DNA from 3 places in the Arthrobacter sp. 01T425 genome. Region 3 is predicted to be linked to each of the others. Evidence: riboswitches for the same ligand, from Rfam matches in the RefSeq annotation. Region 3 holds a riboswitch; each other region holds the start of a gene.
What was found. A riboswitch is a leader RNA that binds a small molecule or an ion and turns the genes downstream of it on or off. The one in region 3 is predicted to bind thiamine pyrophosphate.
Positions count from the first base shown of each region.

Region 1: it holds a riboswitch for thiamine pyrophosphate, as region 3 does, so the genes downstream of both, thiO (glycine oxidase ThiO) here and AC1DNG_RS00395 (bifunctional hydroxymethylpyrimidine kinase/phosphomethylpyrimidine kinase) in region 3, are expected to answer to the same signal.
Region 2: it holds a riboswitch for thiamine pyrophosphate, as region 3 does, so the genes downstream of both, thiC (phosphomethylpyrimidine synthase ThiC) here and AC1DNG_RS00395 (bifunctional hydroxymethylpyrimidine kinase/phosphomethylpyrimidine kinase) in region 3, are expected to answer to the same signal.

Region 1 covers NZ_JBFTPY010000014.1:1,808-6,786, reverse strand. Annotated here, with positions in the region: gene AC1DNG_RS15420 (DEAD/DEAH box helicase) at 1-420, opposite strand, end outside; gene AC1DNG_RS15415 (RNB domain-containing ribonuclease) at 781-2,274, opposite strand; gene AC1DNG_RS15410 (ferritin-like fold-containing protein) at 2,316-2,987, shown strand; gene thiE (thiamine phosphate synthase) at 3,023-3,721, opposite strand; TPP riboswitch at 3,748-3,868, shown strand; gene thiO (glycine oxidase ThiO) at 3,862-4,979, shown strand, end outside.
Region 2 covers NZ_JBFTPY010000015.1:86,496-91,474, forward strand. Annotated here, with positions in the region: gene AC1DNG_RS16260 (alpha/beta fold hydrolase) at 1-722, shown strand, start outside; gene thiC (phosphomethylpyrimidine synthase ThiC) at 719-2,524, opposite strand; TPP riboswitch at 2,520-2,627, opposite strand; gene AC1DNG_RS16270 (GNAT family N-acetyltransferase) at 2,704-3,204, shown strand; gene AC1DNG_RS16275 (amidohydrolase family protein) at 3,208-4,314, shown strand; gene AC1DNG_RS16280 (VOC family protein) at 4,390-4,979, shown strand, end outside.
Region 3 covers NZ_JBFTPY010000001.1:73,950-78,928, reverse strand. Annotated here, with positions in the region: gene rplU (50S ribosomal protein L21) at 1-171, opposite strand, end outside; gene AC1DNG_RS00395 (bifunctional hydroxymethylpyrimidine kinase/phosphomethylpyrimidine kinase) at 574-2,121, opposite strand; TPP riboswitch at 2,191-2,288, opposite strand; gene AC1DNG_RS00390 (Rne/Rng family ribonuclease) at 2,437-4,979, opposite strand, start outside.

The DNA of each region.
Region 1 (4,979 bases), on a different contig from region 3:
CTTGGCGGCGTTTTCGAGGTCTTTGGCTACCTGGACGGCCAGCTCGCGGGTGGGCACGATCACCAGGGCCTGCGGGGCGCCGGGAACGGCCAGTTTGTCGAAGCCGGCGTCGTCGCGGCCGACGACGCGCTGCAGCGCCGGGATGCCGAAGCCGAGGGTCTTGCCAGTACCGGTCTTGGCCTGGCCGATGATGTCATGCCCTGCCAGTGCGACCGGCAGGGTCATGGCCTGGATCGGGAAGGGGTGGGTGATGCCGGCGTCGGCCAGGGACTCCACGATGTCGGCACGGACATTGAAGTCGGCAAAGGTCTTCTCGGCAATCTCGTGCGGCTTTTCGTCCGAGATGATGGTCTCTTCGGGCTCGATGGTCTCCGTGCCGGACTCATCGGTCAGAAGCTGGTGCGTGTGCAATTCACTCACAGGGGAGTTTCCTTATTCATTTTGGGCTGCGCTGCTTGCTCAACGGGGCCGGCCGTGGTGGCCGTTCCGGAGCACGCTCAGGCGCGCAAGCAATTCCAGTGGAAGCCGATCGCGGGCTATCTAAATGCTGGCACTGGGGACCAGCGGGTGTATCTCAAGATCGCGTAGGGGCGGGCTTGTTGAATTCGAAAATCATGGAAATCAACGACCGGGCATCCATTTCTACCTCTTCAGTCTAGCTGTACAAGGCGTGGATCCTCGACTGGGCGGGTGATTACGCCTCGGGAGGTGACCGGGAGGGCGGCCGGCAGCGCTGGCTGGCGACGGCGTGGGGACGGCTAGCGGACCGCCGGCGGGCCGTCAGCCCACGAGCTCCAACTGGATTTCCCGCGTGGCGATGTCCGAGGACAACACCCGGACCCGGACTTTGGTGCCCGGTTCCAGCTCGCCGGGGCATCGTGCGGTCACGGCGGGCTCGGCGATCTGGACGATCCCGGACGGGCCGTTTCCGTTGCCGTTGGTCTTCCCGCCGTTGCCGTTGCTGGTGCCGTTGGTGCCCTTGGCCGGCTTGGGACCGGAGATGACGACAGCGTCGAATTCCTGGCCGACGTGGTTGACGAGCAGGGCCGCCTCAACGGTGTCCAGCGACAGCCGCTCCAGTTTCGCGGCCAGCTGGTCCGAGGTGCCCATGATGGCGGGGAGGGACGACAGCGCCTCCCGGGCCCAGGCAGGAACTTCGGTGCCGTTGCTCAGGGCCTCGCAGATTACCAGCACGAAGCGGTCGACCAGCCGCCGCAGCGGTGCCGTGGAATGGGCGTAGGCCGCGCCGATGGCGGACTGGACGGCGGCGTTGGGCACTGTGCCGTCGAAGGGTGTGTATCCGGCACCGCGGAAGAGCATCCCGGCCGAATGCACAATGGCCAGCTGCCGGGGGTCCGTCGGGTCAAGGGTCCGCAGGTACTCGCCGTAGCGCATTTCCCCGTCCCAGGGCTTGCCGAGGGCGTGGGTCTGCCGGTGGAAGTGGCGCAGTGATGCCTCGTCCGGGGCGGGCATGGTGCGCAGGATGCCGACTTTGCCCTGGAGCATGAGCGCCGCGGCGGCCATCCCGGTCATGAGTGAAATCTGGGCGTTCCAGTCCTCCACCGGCAGCGGCGGGGCCGCTACGATCCGGTAGCCGCCGTCGGGCAGTTGCTGGATCTCCTGTTCCGGCATGTTCAGGCTCGCGCCGCCGCGCAGTCGTTCCAGTTCCACCCGTTTGAGGCCTACTTCTTTCAGCAGCTGCAGCACGGGCGCCGCGGTGCCGGCGTCGAGCTCGGCCTGGACGCCTTTGTAGTTGAGCTTCGCGCGGCTGCGGACCTGTGCCCGGCGCACGAGGACCGAGGCGACCTCTGCCGCGGCGTCGAGCTCGAACTCCCAGACGAACGCCGCGCACAGCTGCCCGGCGAGCAGGCTGCCGGCGGCCTCGCTGATAATCTCCGGATGCAGCGGAATCCTGCCGTCCGGGGTGTAGAAGGTCTGGCCGCGGCGCCGGGTCTCGGCGTCCAGCGCCCCGCCCGGGGCGACAAAGGAGGGGACGTCGGCGATGGCGTAGAAGACCTTGTAGCCGCCGTTGCTCCGTTCGATAAACAGGGCCTGGTCCAGGTCGGTGGACGATGCCGGATCGATAGTCACGAACTCGACGTGCGTGAGGTCAAGGTCCGGGAGCTTGTGCTCGGCCACCGCCGCCTCCGCGTCGCGCAGCACACCCTCGGGGAACGGGCCGGGCAGTTCCAGCGTGGTGCGCAACGCCTTGAGTGCCCCGGCAAGCTGGTTCTGCTGCTCGTGGACACTGGGGGTCAGGCGATGATGTGACACGAAAATCAGGGTAGCCCGATTTCCGCTATTAGTCTTGGAAGATGAGCGCAACTGCGGACGATCCTGCCCTCTACAACAGCTTCCTTGCCGACCTGCTGGGAGTCTTGGCGTACGGCGAGCTTTCCGCCTTCGAGCGGCTGTCCTCGAGTGCCCGGTATTCGCCCACGCTGCATGACCGTGCGTTGCTGGGCAGGATGGCGGTGGTCGAGTTCCAGCATTACGAACTCGTCCGAATCCGGCTCGAACACATGGGCCTGGATACGGAGGCCGCCATGCTGCCGTTCCAGCCCTCGGTGGACCACTTCCACGAACGCACGCGCCCGTCGGACTGGTACGAGGCCCTCATGAAGGCCTACGTGATCGACACGGTCGCCGCGGACTTTTACGGCGTCGTGGGCCGGTACGTCGACGCCGCGACCCGTGAGTTGATCGGGCAGGTCCGCTCCACCGGTGAGTCCACGGCCGTGCTGCAGGCGCGCATCAAGGCGGCCCTGGCCGATGACCCCCGGCTGGCGTCGCGCCTGGCGTTGTGGGCCAGGCGTCTGCTGGGGGAAGTACTGAACCACGCCCAGCGTGTCAGCGCTGAGCACGCGTTCCTCGGCGGACTGTCGGGGCTGGACGACGCCGGCGCCCGGGCGCTGGTCAACGGCCTGGCGGCCGAACTCGCAGCGAACCACGCGCGCCGGATGACGGAGCTGGGTCTCGCCGGATAGTTTCAGTGCCGGCCGGCATTACGGGTGGGACCTGCTTAGGATGCGGCGGCGTCCAGCGCCGCCAGCAAGGCTCCGGCGGCGTGGGCCGGATCAGTGGCGTCGGTGATCGCCCGGACCACGACGATCCGCCGGGCACCGGCATCGACTACCTGCTCCACGTTACTGAGGTCGATCCCGCCGATCGCGAACCACGGCAGCACGCTTTCGTTGACCCTGCCGGTTCCCTCCGCGTCCGCCCCGCCGATCGCCTGGGCGGCGTAGCGCACCAGATCGAGGCCGACGGCGGCGCGCCCGGGCTTGGTGGGCGTCGCCCACACGGGGCCCACACAGAAATAATCGAGCCCTTTGCGGCCTGGCGCGGCAGCGATGGCGGCGTCCACCTGCTTCGGGCTGTGGGTGGACAGACCGATCACGGCATCCTTGCCGAGAAAGCCGCGGGCGGCGTCGAGCGAAATGTCCTTCTGGCCGACATGGAACACCGGAGCCCCGGACAGGGAGGCGATGTCCGCCCGGTCATTGACGGCCCACAGCCGCCCGTGGCGCTGCGCTGCGGTGTGCAGGACCTCCAGCAGTTCCAGCTCCTCGGAGGCCTCGAGCGACTTGTCGCGCAACTGGATGATGTCCACGCCGCCGGCGAAGGCGGCATCCACGAAGTCCTCGAAGTCGCCGCGGTCCCTGCGGGCGTCGGTGCAGAGATAGAGGCGGGCGGTGGTGTGGAGAGGGTCCTGGCTCATGGGACCAGCCTAGTTCCTCTAAACTGGGCGCATACCGCGGGAGCCCGCAGCAGCCATGTCGCCGCTGCCCGGCTGAGAGGGCGTCAGAGCCGACCGCTTGACCTGATCCGGCTAGTACCGGCGTAGGGAAGGAATTTTTCATGGGCACACGAGCAGGCCGTGCGGCCGGAGCCGCAAATGACGCCGACGCCCAGGTTTGTGACACGGGGCCCGGTACCGCAGAGGGAATCATCGCGGGGGATACGACTGCCGACGTGGCCGTGATCGGCGGCGGGGTGATCGGCCATGGCATCGCGTTCGAGGCCATCCGCTCGGGCCGATCCGTGGTCCTGATCGATGATGCTCCCGGCAGCGGAGCCAGCTGGGCCGCGGCCGGCATGCTGGCCCCCGTGAGTGAACTGCACTACCAGGAGGAACAGCTCCTGGAACTGATGCTTGAGGCCTCCCGGTTGTGGCCAGGATTCGCTGCGGCTCTCGACGCCGTTGCCGCCGGCGCGGATTCCCCGGCGGGTACCGGCTACTTAACGACGCCGACCCTGGCGGTGGGGGCCGACGCGGCGGACCGGCGCGCGCTCGCGGACTTGAGGGAAGTCCAGAAGGCATGCGGCCTGGCCGTGGAGCCACTGACAGTGCGCGAGGCGCGCACCCGGGAGCCCCTGCTGAGTCCCGGCATCTCGTGTGCCTTCGACATCCCGGCCGACCACCAGGTGGACCCCCGCCTGCTGATCACCCGGCTCGCCGGCGTGCTCGGTGCGGAAGGCGGCAGCTTCGTCCGGCGGCGCGCGGCAGGCCTGCTGTGGCAGGACGGACAGGTGGCAGGTGTGCGGTTGGCTGGCGGCGGTACCGTACGGGCTGCCGAGACCGTGGTCGCCAACGGGCTCGGCGCCGCCGCGCTCGAGGAGCTTCCGGCCGGGCTGGCGCTGCCGCTGCGGCCCGTCTACGGCGACATCCTCCGGCTCCGCGTGCCTCCGCATCTGCAGCCGCTGCTCACGGCCACCGTGCGGGGCATGGTGCGCGGCATCCCGGTGTACATCGTCCCCCGCCAGGACGGCACCGTGGTGATCGGGGCCACCCAGCGGGAGGATGGACCGTCGGATCCGCACGCGGTTTCCGCCGGCGGCATTTACCAGCTGCTGCGGGATGCCCAGCAGCTGGTGCCTGCGGTCGCCGAGCTGGAGCTTTTGGAAGCCACGGCGCGGGCGCGGCCCGGAACCCCGGACAATGCCCCGCTGCTGGGGCGGATCGCACAAGCGGACGG
Region 2 (4,979 bases), on a different contig from region 3:
GCGTAGTCTTCGTCCACGGGGACGGCAGCTTCGGCGCCGCCGCGTGGCCAAAACAGCACGGAATGGCGCTGGACTACGACGCCCTGTTCCTGCGGCGGCACGGGTTTGACGCCGTCGCGGAACCGCTCGAATCCAGCTTCGCCGCCGACGCCGCCATCGTGCTCGCCTCGCTGGCAGACGACGGCCGCGGCGAGGCCGGCGGCCATGTCGTGGCCCATTCGCAGGGCGCGATCGCTGCGATGATGGCCGCCGTCGAACGGCCCGACCTCGTCCAGTCGCTGACCCTGGTGGAACCGGCCTGCCTGTCCCTGACCGCGGAGCTCCCGGCCACCGCCGCGCACCGGGCCCTGATGCAGCCGCTCTTCGACGTCCGCCACAACCTCAGCGACGACGACTTCCAGCGGGAGTTCATCCGCCGCGCGTTCGCGGCGGATGCCCCCGGGGCCACGACGCCGGAGGCCCTCCGGGCTGCGCGCCGGCTCCGCCTGCAGGCGCCGCCGTGGGAAGCCCCGCTGCAGATCGTGCCGGGCGTGCCGACCCTGGTCCTGACCGGCGGCTGGGAACCGCTGTATGAGGAAATCGCCGGCTACCTGCGCGAGACAGGCGCCCTGCACCGCACGGCGCCGGGAGGGCACCGGCCCCAGGATTCAGCCGAAGGGGACCGGGCCATCCGCTCCTACATCGCCGAGGTCAGCCGGCACCAGCACGCCCGGGCGTCCTAGGAAGCTGCGGGTCCTCCCACTGAGGGCTGCGGCAGGTAGACCTTGCCGCCCGAGGCGAGGAACTCGTTGCTCTTCGCCCGCATTCCGGCCGTCATCTGCGCTAGGGCCGCCTGCGAATCTGCTGATCCGTATTCGTCCCGGATGTCCTGGCTGATCCGCATGGAGCAGAACTTCGGACCGCACATCGAGCAGAAGTGGGCTGTCTTGGCCGGCTCCGCGGGAAGCGTCTCATCATGGTAGGCCTCGGCCGTGACCGGGTCCAGGGACAGCGCGAACTGGTCCCGCCAGCGGAACTCGAACCTTGCCTTGGACAGGGCATCGTCGCGTTCGTGCGCGCCGGGGTGGCCCTTGGCGAGGTCCGCGGCATGGGCGGCGATCTTGTAAGTGATCACCCCCGTCTTCACATCGTCCTTGTTCGGCAGCCCGAGGTGTTCCTTGGGCGTGACGTAGCAGAGCATGGCAGTGCCGTAGCGGGCGATCTCGGTGGCGCCGATCGCCGAGGTGATGTGGTCATAGCCCGGTGCGATGTCCGTGACGAGCGGCCCGAGTGTGTAAAACGGGGCGCCCTTGCAGAGTTCCTGCTGGCGCTCCACGTTTTCCCGGACGAGGTGGAAGGGCACATGCCCGGGGCCCTCCACCATGACTTGCACGTCGAAGTCCCAGGCCCGCTGCGTGAGCTCGGCCAGGGTGTCCAGTTCGGCGAACTGTGCCGCGTCGTTGGCATCCGCCGTCGCGCCCGGCCGCAGCCCGTCGCCCAGGGAGAACGCGACGTCGTAGCGGGCGAAGATCTCGCACAACTCATCGAAGTGGGTGTACAGGAAGTTCTCCCGGTGGTGCGCCAGGCACCAGCCGGCCATGATGGAACCGCCGCGGGACACGATGCCGGTGACCCGGTTGGCCGTCAGCGGCACATACCGCAGCAGCACGCCGGCGTGGATGGTCATGTAGTCCACGCCCTGCTCGCACTGTTCGATCACGGTGTCCCGGAAGATCTCCCAGGTCAGGGCGTTCGCCTCACCGTTGACCTTCTCCAGCGCCTGGTAGATCGGGACCGTTCCGATGGGGACGGGGGAGTTACGGATGATCCACTCGCGCGTGGTGTGGATGTCGTCCCCGGTGGAGAGGTCCATGACGGTGTCCGCGCCCCACTGCGTGGCCCACTGGAGTTTGTCGACCTCCTCGGCGATGGAGCTGGTCACGGCGGAGTTGCCGATATTGGCGTTGATTTTCACCAGGAACGACTTGCCGATGATCATCGGCTCGGATTCGGGGTGGTTGACGTTGTTGGGAATGATCGCGCGGCCCGCGGCCACCTCGCTGCGCACCAGCTCCACATCGCAGTTCTCGCGCAGCGCGACGAACCGCATTTCCTGGGTGATGACACCGTCCCGGGCGTAGCGCATCTGCGTGACGGTCCTGCCCTCAACGGCCCGGCGCGGCACCGGCCGGCCGCCCCGCCACTCGGCCGACGCAGCACCGCGGCGCACCGCCGATTTGCCGTCGTCGAGCAGCTCCCGTTCGCGGCCGGCGTAGGGTTCGGTGTCCGCCCTGGCCTCAATCCAGGGGGTGCGGAACGGTTCCAGCCCGCGGACCGGATCGCTGCCCGGGCCGGCAGTGCGGTACACCCGGAACGGCGGGTTCCGGACGCCGCCCGGGGAGGGTTCCAGGGCGATCTCGGTCACCGGCACGCGGATGCCATGCTCCTGGTCCGTGCTGAAGGCCAGCGAGTGGGACTTCAGCGACTGCGTGGCGGCTGCGGACTGAATTTGGACAGGGCTGTGCTGTGTCACTTGGGTGTTCACGGAAAAGCTCACTTCCTTCGCCGGCATTACCCGGACAGGTTCAACGGTCGCAGGCTGCGTCAGCCCGATCTCAGCCCCTGCAGGGGCACCCGTGTGGTCGTAGACGAAACTACCACGCACCTCCGGCCGGCCCTCGAGTGTGACGGAGTGCGGTCGGGCCGCGGTGTTAGCGTGGCATTGTGACTCTGCCCAGGGCCGTGCCCCGCATCCGGATGGCGACGCCGGAAGACCTCCCGGCGCTGCCGGTTCTCGAGGCCTCAGCAGACCGCATCCTCGAAGCGGAGCTGGGGAACCAGACGCTCCCGGCTCCGGAGTTGACGACGCCGGTTGAGCCGCTCTTCATACTTGTCGCCGGAAACCCGCCCGTAGGGTTTGCCCGCGTTGACGAGGTCGGCGGCCAGGCCCATCTGGAACAACTCTCCGTGCAGCCGGACTCCGCCGGGCGGGGGATAGGACGGTCCCTGGTGGAGGCGGCCCTTGATGCGGCCCGGAGCCGTGGCTATTTATCGATGACGCTTTGCACCTTCGCAGGCGTCCCGTTCAATGCGCCGTTTTATGCGAGCTGGGGTTTCGAGGAACTCGCCCAGCCAGGACAGGCGTTGGGCGCCCTGCGGATCCACGAAGCGCAGCTGGGGCTGGACCGTCTTGGCCGGCGGATCGTCATGCGGATTAGGCTTTAGGTCATGACCGGCATCATCGAGTTCAGCGGGCCTATCCTCACCGCGGCGGACCAGGAACGCCGCGGGCTCTGGTCGGTGGGCGGCCTGCTAACCTTCCACCGTCCGGCCGCCGCGCCTGACCTCGTACTCGACGGCTGGGTCATGCCCGGCCTCGTGGACGCGCACTGCCACATCGGCCTCGGCCCGGGCGGGGACGTTACCGAGGACACCGCGGAATCCCAGGCCCTGGCGGACCGCAACGCCGGGACGCTCCTGGTCCGCGACGCCGGCGCCGTCCACAACACACGCTGGCTCCAGCAACGCGCGGACCTGCCCCGGATCATCCGCTCCGGCAGGCACCTCGCCAGGACCCGGCGGTACCTGCCTGGCCTGGCCGTCGAGGTCGAACCGGAGGATCTCGTCGAGGCCGTGCGCAAGCAGGCCCGCGCGGGCGACGGCTGGGTCAAGCTCGTGGGGGACTGGATCGACCGCGACGCCGGCGATCTCGCCGCCAGTTTTCCCGCCCGGACGGTCAAGGACGCCGTCCAGGCCGCCCACGATGAGGGGGCCCGCGTCACCGCACACTGCTTCGCCGAAGACACCCTCGACGACATGCTCGACGCCGGGATCGACTGCATCGAGCACGCCACCGGGCTGCTGCCGCGGCACCTGCCGCGCTTCCTCGAACAGGGTGTTCCGATCGTGCCCACCCTGATCAACATCGCCACGTTCCCGGACATCGCCGCCCGGGCGGCGGCCAAGTTCCCCCGCTACACAGCCCACATGCGCTCGCTGTGGGAGCGCCGGGCGGAGCGGATCCTCGAAGCCCACGAGGCCGGGCTGGCGATCTATGCCGGCACCGACGCCGGCAGCGTGATCAGCCATGGCAGGATCGTGGACGAGATCCAGGCCCTGCACGCCGCCGGCCTTTCCGCCGCTGCCGCCCTCAACGCCGCGAGCTGGTCTGCGCGGACCTGGCTCGGCGCGGAGTCCATCGGTGAAGGGGCAAGCGCTGATGTCCTCGTCACCGCCGAGGATCCGCGGAGCAATCCGGCCACGCTCCGCCGGATCCGGCATATCGTGCTGCGTGGGCTGCCGGTGGACCGGGCGCCAGTCCATGTTTTGGAATAAATTGAAGCTTCAAGTAATTTATCTTTATGTAGAGTCGCCGAAGGCCGGTGGCTACAGAATCCACGGAGCATTGCCATGACCGCAGAAGCCAGCACCCAGGACCTCCTTCCTGCCGAACTCACCATGGGCACCGTGATGCTCAAGGTCGGCGACATGAAGCTCATGACCGACTACTACCAGCGCGCCCTCGGCCTGGAGACTGTGGCCGAACAGGACGGCGGGCTCTACCTTGGGCGCCAGCAGAAGCCGCTGGTGCATCTGGCGCCTGCCCCGGGCCTGAATCTACCTTCCCGCGGCGAGGCCGGGCTCTTCCACACCGCCCTCCTCTTCGAGGACCAGCACTCCCTGGCGGCCACCATCGCCACCGCGGCCCAGTACGAGCCCCAGTCCTTCACCGGCAGCGCGGACCACCTCGTCAGCGAGGCGTTCTACTTCAATGACCCCGAAGGCAACGGCATCGAGCTGTACTGGGACCGGCCGCGGGCGGCGTGGTCCTGGGAGGGCAAGAACGTCGTCATGGACAGTCTCGCCCTGCCGCCGCAGCGCTACCTGCAGCAATACCTGACCGAGGAGTCCGTGGCCGGCCAGCGCCAGGCCGCCGCCGGCGTCGGGCACGTCCACCTGCAGGTCGGCGACGTCCAGTCGGCGCATGATTTCTATGTCGG
Region 3 (4,979 bases):
TACCTTGGCCAGGTCCGCAGCAGCAGACGTGACTTTGTCACCGTCCACCAGGAGCAGTGCGGGCAACTCAAAGGTGCTGCCGGCTCCACCGGGGACGCGGTTCAGGGTAACGAAGTCTCCAATGGAAACCTTCTCTTGGCGGCCGCCTGCGCGGACAATCGCGTACACCACTGGGGAACTCACTTCTCTCGACGTTTATTACTAGATTTGCGTGCGGAACCAGGGGCCAAATTCTTTGGACCGGCTCACGCTGTGCCTCAACGCCGGTGGATTCCTCGGGGGAACCCATGAGCTATCCCCGGAACAAATCCATTTGAAATTCCAAGCGGACCGTTCTCAGGGTCATAACCCAAGTGTTGGCGTAAGCACCGAAGATCTAGAATACGCTAATTTTGCCTTCGGCCGCAAATGAGGCTGGTTCCGGCGGGTAGTCCGTGATAGGCGCCACAACATCTTGATGCAAAGTCCCTGCCAATGTTCTTGGCCGGGATCTTGACCATCTTGAGCTGTGTTGCCGCAACGACTTCCGGAACCGTGCCCCACCATCGTACCGGTAGTCCGGACCAGCTCGCGTCAGGCGTACAGCCGCGGCGCGTCGAAGAAGTCCACTTCGTAGCGCGATGACTGCCGGAAAGCCAGGGCCATGGCCTGCCGCTCGCTCTCCGATGCCCGCCCGGCCGCCGTGTCCGTGTACGCGATGGCCTGCCGGGTCGCGGCGGCGAAGTCCTCGTCGGCGTAGGTCCGCAGCCAGCCGGCGTATGGGTGCTCCCCGGGGGCGCCGCCGGCCAGGAACTCCCGGTGCAGCGTGGAACCGACCTCGGCGTAGAGCCAGAAGCAGGGCAGCGCCGCCGCCACGAGGACGCCATAGCTGCCGGAGACAGAGGCGGCCAGCAGGTGGTCCACATACGCTTTCGTGACCGGGCCCAGGGTGGAGGCCGTGAGGCGCGTGCTGAGCCAGGAACGGTGCAGCTCGGATTCGACCTCCAGGCAGGTCTGCGCCGAACGGGCCCAGAACAGCTGCTCGGCCTCGGTGGGGGCAATCGCCGCGGCCCGGGCCAGGACCCGGGAGTAGCCGTTGAGGTAGATGGCGTCCTGGGCGAGGTAGTACGCGAACTCGTGCTCGGGCAAGGTGCCGTCGGCCAGTCCGCGGACGAAGTCCAGGGCGTAGATCGCCTCAAGATCGCCCGCGGCTCCTGCGCGCAGGGCTGCGGCGAACTCCCCCGCCGCCGGACCCTGCCCGGCCTGGAGGTGCTGCAGGTGGTGGAAGTGGTGGACCGGGCCGGTGCCGGAGCCGACGTCCAGGGCCGAGGCTCCGCGGAGCGCGCCCAGCAGCCACGGCTTGACTTCCCGCAGCGTCGCTTCCCAGTCCCCCACCCTGGCCTGCACAGTGGCCATGGCCGAGGACAGGGAGCAGCCGGTGCCGTGGCTGTTGCGCGTCGCGATCCGCTCCCCCGGCACCACCACCGTTTCCTGGCCGAGCAGGCCGCCGGTGTTGACCAGCGCATCCGGGCAGCCGGTGCCGGCGCCGTGGCCGGCGGCGTCGTGGGCATCGGCGTCGTGGGCATGCCCGTCCCCCGGCCCGGCGCCCTGGAGGTGTCCGCCCTTAACCAGGACGGTGGTGCCGGTCAGGGCGGCCAGCCGCTTGCCCTGCGCCAGGGCCTCGGACCACTCGGCAGCGACGGGTTCCTTGAGCAGGATGGCGAGTTCGGCGAGGTTGGGCGTGATGAGGTCCGCCAGCGGCAGGAGGGCCTGCAGGGCGGCCTCGGCCGATTCCTGCAGGAGCCGGTCACCGCTGGTGGCGACCATCACCGGGTCCAGGACCATGACGGCGGGGCGCACCTTTTCCAGCCAGCCGCGGACGGCGTCGATCACGGCGGCGTCACCGAGCATGCCGATCTTGACGGCGTCGATGCCGATGTCGTCGCTGATGGCGTCCAGCTGCGCCGTGAGGAACGACGCCGGGGGGACGTGGACGGCGCGCACGCCCTGCGTGTTCTGCGCTGTCAGGGCGGTGATGGCGGCCATGCCGTAGCCTCCGTTCGCCGCGATGCTCTTCAGGTCGGCCTGGATTCCGGCCCCGCCGGAGGGATCGGAGCCGGCGATGGCCAGCACGCGGGGAATGCGCGGCGGGGCCGGCAGAGACTCGTTGTGCAGAAAATTGGGCGGGAGGAACTCGGACGGATTCGATTTCGCGGACAAGGAAGACATCCCTTCGCCGGTGCTAACCGGACAGGTTCAACGGGTCTGGATCTCAGCCGGCCCGATGCCCGGCACCCCGTGTCAGTGTTCCAGCCTAGCCCTTGCCACCCGGAGGACCCGTTAACGCACGAGCGGGCCCGGGCCCGGGCGGACGTATGTTACGTCTGCCCTGACCCGGACCCGCGGCCCGACCAGTCGAAATAATGACCGGACGGGGACGTGGTCAGTCGCGGAGGACTACAGCTCCGACGCCGGCACGCCGACGCCGAGGATGATCGGCTCGTTGCCGGCCGGGATGGACGCAGGCCCGGCCGCGGCGGGAGCCTTGGCCTCGTGGACGGATCCGGCCGCGGCCGGCCGGGTTGCCTCGCGGTGCTCCACGGAGGTTTCGTTGGCTGCGCCCTGGGCGCGGCTGGCACTCCGGTTGCGGCGCCCGCGGCGGCCGCGCAGCGTCGTGGTGTCAGCTGTGCGTGACGACGGCGCCTCCGCAGCGCGGACGGCCGACGGCGCCTCGGGCGCCGTGGCTTCCGGTGCGGCAACAGCTGCTGCCTGACCGGCCGCCAGGCCGGCGGCCTGGTCCGGCTTGCCGGCCTCGGCTTCGCCCAGGTTTGCGAAGGCCTCGGTCAGCAGGTCCAGGGTCAGGGCCGGTGACGGCGCGTCCTCCGCGTGCTCGACGAAGGGCAGGGCCACCTGCTCGCCGCCAAACGTCAGCACCGTTGCGGGGCGGCCGGCTGCCTCGTCGGCGGCTGCGAGCTGCGTGACGGCGTCGACGGCGGCCTGGCGGGCCCCGGCGTCGCTGGCTGCGGCTGCCTCCCCGTCGTGCAGGTGCGCGGCGTGCGCCGCGGCAGCGATGTTGGCCAGCGCGGCACGGGTGGCCTCGGCCTTGGCGTGGCGTTCGGCCTCGGTGGGTTCGGCGTGGACGGGCGCGGGTGCGGTCGGCGCGGTCTCTCCGCCCTGGCCTCCCCGGCCGCGGCGACGGCTCTTGCGTTCCGGGCGGGCAGCAGGCTGCGCCTCGGTGCGCGGCACATAGTGCTCCGCGGCGACCGTGTTGGCGCGGCGGTGCTCCACCGGCTCGTCGTGGGTGACGATGCCGCGGCCCGCACATGTTTCGCACTGTTCGCCGAAGACTTCCAGCAGCCCGGTGCCCATCCGCTTGCGGGTCATCTGCACGAGGCCCAGCGAGGTCACCTCGGCCACCTGGTGCTTGGTGCGGTCCCGGCCCAGGCACTCCACCATGCGGCGCAGCACGAGGTCGCGGTTGGATTCGAGCACCATGTCGATGAAGTCGATCACGATGATGCCGCCAATATCGCGCAGGCGCAGCTGCCGGACGACTTCCTCGGCCGCTTCCAGGTTGTTCTTGGTGACGGTTTCCTCGAGGTTGCCGCCGGAGCCGGTGAATTTGCCGGTGTTGACGTCCACCACGGTCATGGCTTCGGTGCGGTCGATCACGAGCGAACCGCCCGAGGGCAGGAAGACCTTCCGGTCCAGGGCCTTGTGGATCTGCTCGTCGATGCGCCAGGCCGCGAAGATGTCCGTGTCCTTGGTCCACTTCTCGAGCCGGCCCACGAGGTCCGGCGCGACGTAGGTGACGTAGGCCTCGATGGTGTCCCAGGCTTCCTCGCCGGAGACGATCAGCTTGGAGAAGTCCTCGTTGAAGACGTCCCGGACCACCTTGATGGTCAGGTCAGGTTCGCCGTAGAGCAGCTCGGGGGCGAGGATCTTGGTGGACGTCGACTGGCTCTCGATGCCTTCCCACTGCGCGCGGAGGCGGTTGATGTCGTGCGTCAGCTCTTCCTCGGAAGCTCCCTCGGCCGCGGTGCGGACAATGACGCCCGCGTCCTCGGGCAGGCGGTCCTTGAGGATCCGCTTGAGGCGGTTGCGTTCGACGTCGGGCAGCTTGCGGGAGATGCCGGTCATGGAACCGCCGGGCACGTACACGAGGTACCGGCCGGGCAGCGAGATCTGGCTGGTGAGACGGGCGCCCTTGTGGCCGACTGGGTCCTTGGTGACCTGGACCAGCACGGAGTCGCCGGACTTCAGCGCGTTCTCGATGCGGCGCTGCTTGCCCTCGAGGTTGACGGACTCCCAGTTCACTTCACCGGCGTAGAGCACGGCGTTGCGGCCGCGGCCGATGTCCACGAAAGCGGCCTCCATGGAGGGCAGCACGTTCTGGACCTTGCCCAGGTAGACGTTGCCGATCAGGGAGTCCTGCTGGGTCTTGGACACGAAGTGCTCGGCCAGGACGCCGTCTTCAAGGACACCGATCTGGATTCTGTCGTCGCGCTGGCGGACGATCATCTGGCGGTCCACGGACTCGCGGCGGGCCAGGAACTCGGCCTCGGTGATGACGGTACGGCGGCGGCCGGTGTCGCGGGATTCGCGGCGGCGCTGCTTCTTGGCTTCCAGGCGGGTGGAGCCCTTGACGGATGTGACGCGGTTGTTCACCGGCGCCTCGGCCATGGCACGCGGCGCACGGACGCGGGTCACCGTGTTGGGCGGATCGTCGCCTTCCCCGCCGGTCAGCTCGAGGTCTTGGTCTCCACGGCGGCGGCGGCGGCGGCGGCGGGAGGTCACACCGTCTTCAAGGATCAACTCGGAGCCTTCGTCGCCCTCTTCTTCGGTGCCTTCCGACTCCGTGTCGGACTCGGCAGAGGTGCGGGTGCGGCCGCGCCGGCCGCGGCTGCGGCGCCGACGGCGGTTGCCGGCGTCCTCGTCCTCGTCGCCTTCCTCGTCCTCGGGCTCAGCTGCTGCGGCGGCAACGGGGACCGGACGCACCA